DNA from 2 places in the Serpentinicella alkaliphila genome. Region 2 is predicted to be linked to the other one. Evidence: riboswitches for the same ligand, from Rfam matches in the RefSeq annotation. Region 2 holds a riboswitch; the other holds the start of a gene.
What was found. Region 2 has a riboswitch for S-adenosylmethionine ahead of metK (methionine adenosyltransferase). Riboswitches for the same ligand answer to the same signal wherever they lie in the genome.

Region 1: it holds a riboswitch for S-adenosylmethionine, as region 2 does, so the genes downstream of both, HZR23_RS13815 (trans-sulfuration enzyme family protein) here and metK (methionine adenosyltransferase) in region 2, are expected to answer to the same signal.

Annotation. Positions count from the first base shown of each region.
Region 1 is NZ_CP058648.1:2,699,663-2,703,853, forward strand. Features, by position in the region: gene HZR23_RS13805 (trans-sulfuration enzyme family protein) at 1-59, opposite strand, end outside; gene HZR23_RS17320 (hypothetical protein) at 355-507, shown strand; gene HZR23_RS17325 (IS110 family transposase) at 517-1,041, shown strand; partial or broken gene HZR23_RS17330 (transposase) at 1,200-1,516, shown strand; gene HZR23_RS13815 (trans-sulfuration enzyme family protein) at 1,635-2,789, opposite strand; SAM riboswitch class I at 2,861-2,961, opposite strand; gene HZR23_RS13820 (AI-2E family transporter) at 3,028-4,191, opposite strand, start outside.
Region 2 is NZ_CP058648.1:668,486-672,676, reverse strand. Features, by position in the region: gene HZR23_RS03435 (GerMN domain-containing protein) at 1-499, shown strand, start outside; gene HZR23_RS03430 (COG2426 family protein) at 602-1,072, shown strand; SAM riboswitch class I at 1,132-1,239, shown strand; gene metK (methionine adenosyltransferase) at 1,382-2,563, shown strand; gene recD2 (SF1B family DNA helicase RecD2) at 2,674-4,191, shown strand, end outside.

The DNA of each region.
Region 1 (4,191 bases), 1.2 Mb from region 2:
GCCCCCGTATGAGGGTCCTTACTACCACTATTACATATTAATTTCGTACCAAATTTCATATAATCACCTTGTATAATGAAAACATAGGGGAAGTCATTATACATTTTCCTTTCTAGATTATTTTCTATATAATCTTTATAGGCGCTGTGGATTAGTTTGTTCACCTACGGCAGCTGTCCCTATACAGCCGACTGTTTCTTTTGAGGCTATAACCACAGCTCTATGTTCATTTGTTAATTAGTTAGATAACGCTTTGACGTTTTATATATAGCAAGGATACATTTAACATAGGGTTTGTGGAAACATAGCGTACTATATTTAAGGAGTTGATTACTATGTTATTTGTGGGCATTGATGTTGCCAAAGCTAAACACGATTCTTTGTATCTTAGACTCTGATGGTGTTATTCATACTAATTCTTTACGTATTTCTAATTCTAAGGAAGGTTTTGATACCCTATATTCTTCTATCCTTTCTGCTCTTACTCCAAGAGTATTAACAACGTAAAAATAGGACTTGAATCAACAGGTCATTACAAAGACAAATATCACAAATTATCTGTATTCCAAAGGCTTTCAGGTCACCATCCTAAATCCATTGGCTACTAATCTTTTCCGTAAGGCTCAAACCCTTAGGAAAACTAAAACAGATAAGACCGACGCTAAGGTCATTGCAACTATGCTCTTTACTGATGAATCTAAATCCTATTCACCAGTATCATATCAGATTCAGGAGCTAAAGTCACTAACAAGACACCGTCATAGAATGGTTAGTTACCGTTCTAGACTTAAACTTTCAGTTAGTCGCTTAATAGATATCATTTTTCCTGAATTGCCAAGCTTATTTTGGTCTATACACCAAAGTTCCGGCTATGCATTATTAATTGAATTACCAACCCCCGATAGTATTTACAACTGCAATCTGACAAAGTTGACAAACCTAATAAGAATGACCTCTAAAGGTAAATATAGCAAAGAGAAAGCAATTGCTTTAAAAGAGCTTGCTATCAAATCTATTGGGTCAAGCAATCGCTCTCTCTGACCTTCGAATTACAACAAACTATTCGCCTCATACAATCTGTACAAACAGAAATAGATGCATTAGATAATCAAATTAAATTAGTCGTACAAGAACTCAATACCCCACTCATTACTATTCCTGGCATTGGATATACTCTAGCTGCCATTATATTAGCTGAAATTGGTCATATTGATCGTTTCTCCAACCCACTAAACTTCTTGCATTTGCAGGTATGGATCCTTCTACTTACCAATCTGGGACTTACAATGCATCTAAAACTCCAATGGTTAAGAGAGGCTCTACATACCTTAGGTGGGCTATTATGCAAGCATCTAGACTTGTTGCTATGCGCGATAAAGTCTTTAGTGATTATATGGTCAAAAAGCGTTCTGAAGGCAAACACTTCAATGTTGCCAGATGCCATGTCGGTAAAAAGTTAATTAGGGTAATTTACTACCTCCTAAAAAACAATACTGCATTTGTTCCACAAGTCTAATTTAATCTATTTTTTTCAGAGCAACTGAGTTGCTCTGTTTGTCATGCATTTTTTTGTAATAGATGTCTTTAAAATTATTTTCTTCATGACTTCTTTAAATACGAAATTTTTCTTGACTTCATATAGTTAGTCTCATTGCCCTTTCTAAATCTTTTATTAAATCCTCTGCACACTCTATACCAACTGATAGTCTTAATAATTTGTCATTAACTCCAATAGCATCTAAAATGTCCTTAGGTATAGCACTATGAGTCTGAACCATCGGATAGGTAATTAAGCTCTCTACACCACCTAAGCTTTCAGCAAAGGAAATTATTTTAACCCCTTCTAATATGGTTTTTACTAAACTTACATCCTTTACAGAGAAAGAAAGCATAGAACCAAACCCAGAAGATTGGCTTTTACATATATCATGGCCAACATGGTCAGGTATTCCCGGGTAGAATACTTCCTCTACATTTTTATTTTGTTTAAGCCATTCTACAATTTTAAAGGCATTTTCCTGTTGTTTTTCCATCCTTATACCTAAAGTCTTAATTCCTCTTAAAAGTAACCAACTGTCAAAGGGTGCTAGTACTGCCCCAACGGTCTTTTGAATTAGCTTAATTCTTTCAGCTAATTCATCATTTTCCTTAAGTATAATTGCACCTGCTAATACGTCATTATGTCCTCCTAGAAACTTTGTCCCACTATGAACAACAACATCTGCTCCTAAATCTAGTGGTCTTTGAAAATACGGGGTTAAAAAAGTATTATCTACAATTAATAAAATATTTTTTTCTTTCGTAAATTTTGATATCTCTTTAATATCAGATATTTTCATCATTGGGTTTGTTGGAGTTTCAATGAAAACAGCCTTAGTATTTTCTTTATATGCATTATATATATCATTTAGGTTGCTAGTATCTACATAAGTAAATTGTAATCCATATTGCTTACAAAGTAACTCCTCGAATATTCTATATGTTCCCCCATATAAATCATTTGAAACTATAATATGGTCATTTGACGAAAAAACATTAAACAAATTTGCAATTGCAGCCATTCCTGTGGAGTAGGCAAAGGCAGCTTTCCCACCTTCTAAAATAGCTAGAGTACTTTCAAGCTTTTGTCTTGTAGGATTACTTTCCCTAGAATAATCGAATCCGGTAGATTGATTTAAACCTATATGTTTAAATGTTGCACTTTGATAAATAGGATAACTAATTGCCCCTGTACTTTCATCAAATGATAGATCACCGTGCACTAAATTTGTAAATATGTCTAATTTCATATTAAAGCACCACCCTTTTAAGTTTTTTGTAATAAAAAAACTCTTACTTAGGATAGTAGAGTTTTTAACCTCTCTTATCTTTCAGTTTGCACTGTAGGATTTAGCACCGTACACACTTGTGTTGGTTGCTGGGTTTCATAGGGCCTATTCCCTCCACCACTCTGAATAAGAGTTTTTTTATAAAATTTTAAATATTATGAAAATTATATATGTTTAATTCAAGTTAGTCAATATATTTTTAATGACTGGCTATGAGTCTAACAAAGTGTTTAAATACTACCTTAATAATAGCTGCTACTGGCACTGCTATAAGTAGACCAAAAACACCTAAGTACTTTCCGCCTATAATTAAAGCTAAAATAATAAACACTGGGTGTATTCCAACACTCTCACCTACAATTTTAGGAGATATTATACCGCTTTCGATTTGTTGAATTATAGTGAAGGTTATTATAACCCAAATGGCTTTCATAGGACCATCCATTAGTGCAAAAATAACACCAGGAACTATACCAATAACTGGTCCGAAATAAGGTATAATATTTGCTATGCCTGCAATTAAACCCACTATAATAGCAAATTCTACTCTTAGAATAAGTAGAGCTATAGTTGTCAAAATCCCAACAAATAAAGCTACAGTTAACTGCCCCCTAATAAAACTAACTAAAATACAGTCAATATCCTTTGCTATACTTATAGTTTGTTTTCTTATAGATTTTGGAATTAATAAAATTAATGACTTTTTAAATTTATCCTTATCCTTTAGGAAATAAAAGGATAGGATTGGGATTAGAATTACTCCTATTATTTTCGATAAAAATCGTATTACTGAATCAGTAACAGTTGCAAAAAAACCAAACACGATACCTTGCAAACGATTAATATTCATTCTTAAAATTTCTTTTACGTCATCTAGCTCCTGTGGCAAATTATTAACATTTCTATTAAATTTAGAGTAAATATTATTTATATAATCATAAGCCCCATTGCTATATCTAGGCATAACATCAATTAGTCTTTTAACTTCTTCACTAACCTTTGGTACTATAGTTATCGATAAGATAATAAATACTAATATTATTGCTAGATATACCAATAAAACTGCCCATAGCCTACCAATACCCTTATCATTTAAGTATTGAACTACTGGATTTAAAACATAGGCTAATATAATCGCAAATATAAATGGAGAAATAGTTTCATAAATCACATTTCTTATATTAAATAAAAACACAATTGCTATTAAAGAAAGAATAATTGCAACTGTATAAAATACTTGTTTTCTTCCTATATTAACTCGTCTATCCCTATCTATATATCTATTTCCAATTTGAATTAAATAGTAAAGTAGTGCACAAATAAGTAAAAGTAGTACTATTTGTGTAATAAAGCTAAAGAAGTC
Region 2 (4,191 bases):
AGTTTTTAGTTTAGCCGCATGTTCTACTAAAAAGGATAATCCACCCCCAAACGGAAATGATGTTGTAGTGGACCCTGATCCACAAGAGAGTGAAGAGGTAGAGGCAACTGTTTATTATGTAAGTGAAGAGTACATTATGACAGGAAGCGGAGAGCAATTAATTCCGACACAAAGGGTAGTTAAAATAGGAAAAGAATCCTTAGAAGAAGCGGTAATTGCTGAGCTTCAAAAAGACCCTGAGGAAGAAGAAATAACTACTATGATACAGGATATTAAAGTTATAAGTGTTGAGACATCAAATAATATAGCATATGTAAATTTATCTAGTGAAGGACTAAATTCAGTAGGTGGTTCGTTACAGGAAATAGCTATAATATCTCAAATTGTATATACATTAACAGAGATTGAAGGTATTGATAAGGTACAAATACTTGTAGATGGTAGTAAAAGAGAAACTTTAATGGGACATATAAGTATTGATACGCCAATAGGAAGATGATATAAACAAATATAAATTCTTATGAAATAAGGCTCTAAAAATGGAGTCTTATTTCTTTTTTGATATCCCCCTTAATATAATAGTAAAAATGGAGGGGATGCTTTGGAAACATTATTTGAGCTAATAAATAAAGAACTGTTAATAATATTAATAGCAGCTATGCCATTAATGGAATTAAGGGCAGCTATTCCAATAGGGGTTTCCCTAGGGATGAATCCTATTCATGCAACAATATTAAGTATTATTGGGAGTATATTGCCTGTACCCTTTTTACTAATGTTAATAAAACCTATTGCTAATTACTTTAAAAAAGTAAGGCTATTCAAATTTTTTATTAATAAAGCAGTTAGACGAACCTTAAGGAAGAGTGATAGAATTAAAAAATATAAAGTTATAGGCTTAATGTTATTTGTAGCAGTACCATTGCCGACTACAGGAGTATATAGTGGTTGCTTAGCTGCAATACTATTTAATATACCTTTTAAATATGCTTTCCCAGCAATTGCTATAGGAACATCAATAGCTGGTTTAGGTATGTTTATATTAAGTTATGTAGTGGTAAATTTATGGTAGGAAAAGCTTGACAGTAAATTTGTATGATGATATTATATAGCCAATTGAAAAAATCTTGATCCTTATCAAGAGCGGTGGAGGGATGGGCCCGATGATACCCGGCAACCATAGGCAGAAATGACGTATGGTGCTAAGTCCCACAGAATTTTTATTCTGGAAGATGAGGAGACGCAAAATATGCGGCCTCTTCTTGTGTGGAAGTGGTTTTTTTATTGTTAATTTGCTAATTCCAACTAGAGTCTAGGTTTGAATAGAAGGAATTAAAAAGGGTATAGTAATAAAAGAAAAAGTAAATGGGAGGTTTAACGAATGAAAAGATTATTTACTTCAGAATCTGTTACAGAAGGTCATCCGGATAAAATTTGTGATCAAATTTCAGATGCTGTTTTAGATGCCATATTAGAACAAGATAAAAATGCTAGGGTAGCATGTGAAACATCTGTAACTACAGGATTAGTTTTAGTAGCTGGAGAGATTACTACTAATTGTTATGTGGATATCCCTAAGGTAGTTAGGAAAACTATAGAGGAAATAGGATATACAAGAGCAAAATATGGATTTGATAGCGATACTTGTGCGGTGCTTACTTCAATTGACGAGCAATCAGCTGATATAGCAATGGGTGTAAACGAAGCATTAGAAAGTAAAAAAGGTGAAATGAATGATGAGATTGAAGCTATTGGGGCGGGAGACCAAGGTCTTATGTTTGGATTTGCTTGTAACGAAACTCCTGAATTAATGCCATTGCCTATTTCCTTAGCTCATAAGTTATCAAAAAGATTATCAGATGTAAGAAAAAATGGGACTTTAGAATATTTACGTCCTGATGGAAAAACTCAGGTTACTATAGAATATGACGGAGATAAGCCTAAAAGAGTAGACACGATCGTTATTTCAACGCAACATGGCCCAGAAGTTGACCAGAAAACTATCGAAAAAGATATGATTCAACATGTAATAAATAAAGTAGTACCAAGTAACCTATTAGACTCAAATACTAAGTATTACATAAATCCAACGGGAAGATTTGTTATTGGTGGACCTCAAGGTGATGCAGGATTAACAGGAAGAAAAATAATAGTTGATACATATGGTGGATATGCTAGACATGGTGGTGGGGCTTTCTCTGGTAAAGATCCAACAAAGGTAGATCGTTCTGCTGCTTACGCTGCAAGATATGTAGCTAAAAATGTAGTTGCAGCGGGATTAGCAGATAAATGTGAAATTGGACTTGCTTATGCCATAGGTGTTGCTAGGCCGGTATCTGTTTTAGTTGAAACCTTTGGAACTGCAAAGGTTGCGGAAGAGAAAATTGCAGAATTAGTGCAAAAACATTTTGATTTAAGACCGGCTGCAATCATTAGGGACTTAGACTTAAGAAGACCAATATATAGACAAACAGCAGCATATGGACATTTCGGAAGAACAGATATTGATTTACCTTGGGAAAAAACAGATAAAGCTGAAATTTTAAGAAAAGAAGCATTTTAATTAATATCCATAAAATATGAGCCTGGTGTTTATGCGCCAGGCTTTACTTATAGATTTTTGTGCTATAATTAAATAATATATCTAACGAAAGTTTTTAGGAGGGCACTAAAGTGATTGAATTAGAAGGCCAACTGGTTGAAATTATATTCTCTAATGATACTAATGGATATACTGTAGCCAGTCTGCTATTTGATGAGGATGAAGTTACTATAGTAGGATATATGCCTACTGTCAAAATAGGTGATAAGTTAGCACTTAAGGGAAAGTGGACTATGCATCCCATATATGGCCAACAGCTAGAGGTAAATCAATATAGACTTGTTATGCCCTCTACGGAAAATGAGATAGTTTCATATTTATCCTCTGGGATGATTCCAGGGGTAGGTGAAAAAATGGCTAAAAGAATAGTGGATCATTTTGGCCTAAAAACTATAGAGATATTAACTAAATCACCTGAAAAACTTCTAGAGGTTTCTGGGATTGGAAAATCAAAGCTAGTAGGAATTAAGGAAGCTTTTCTAGAGCAGCACGAATTACGTGAAATTATTTTATTTTTGAATAAGTATAATATTCCTACAAACTATGGGGTAAAAATTTATAAAAAGTATGGTGGACAGACTATAGATATAATTCAAGAAAATCCCTACAGGCTTGCGGAAGAAATACGGGGTATTGGATTTAAAACAGCAGATGAAATAGCTAGAACCCTAGGTATTCCCTTTGACTCAAAGTATAGAGTTTACGCAGGTACTAGGTATATAATTAACGCCTTTAATTTAGAAGGACATACTTATATCCCCGGAGAGATATTGGTTGAGAGGGCTAAGAAACTATTAAATGTGAAAGAAGATTTAATAGAAGAAGCAGTACAATACTTAGCTTTAGATCAAAAGATTCAATTAGAGAGGCTGTGTGACGAAATAATTGTTTACTCTATGCCCTATTATTATGCTGAAACTAATGTATGTAAAAAAATTATAGAGTTGTCTAAGGTAGAATTAGACGAACAAAAAATTGATAAAGAAAAGGTAATCGAAGAGCTAGAAAGTGTAACTATATCTTTAGCAAAAAAGCAAAGAGAAGCTATACTTCAAGCAGTTGAAAATGGTATTTTAGTTATTACTGGTGGTCCTGGAACAGGGAAAACTACGACTGTAAATACATTGATTAAAGTATTTGAAAAATTTAAGCTGAAAGTTATTTTGGGAGCGCCTACTGGAAGAGCTGCTAAGCGAATGACTGAGGCAACAGGTAAAGAGGCAAAAACAATCCATAGACTGCTAGAGCTGGGTTATGTCGGGGACGATGTAGAGATGACTTTTAATAGAAATGAAGAAAACCCCCTAGACTGTGATGTCTTAATTATAGACGAAGTATCTATGGTAGACATATTGTTAATGAATAGTTTATTGAAGGCTATAGCTCGAGGGACGAGAGTTATTTTAGTTGGGGATGTGGATCAGTTACCTTCGGTTGGTGCTGGTAATGTTTTGAGGGATATAATTGAAAGTAATATAGTTAAGGTCGTAAAACTAGATGAAATATTTAGACAGGCCCAAGAAAGTATGATAATAGTTAATGCCCATAAAATAAATCAGGGTCTCTATCCTGAATTGAATGTAAAAGAT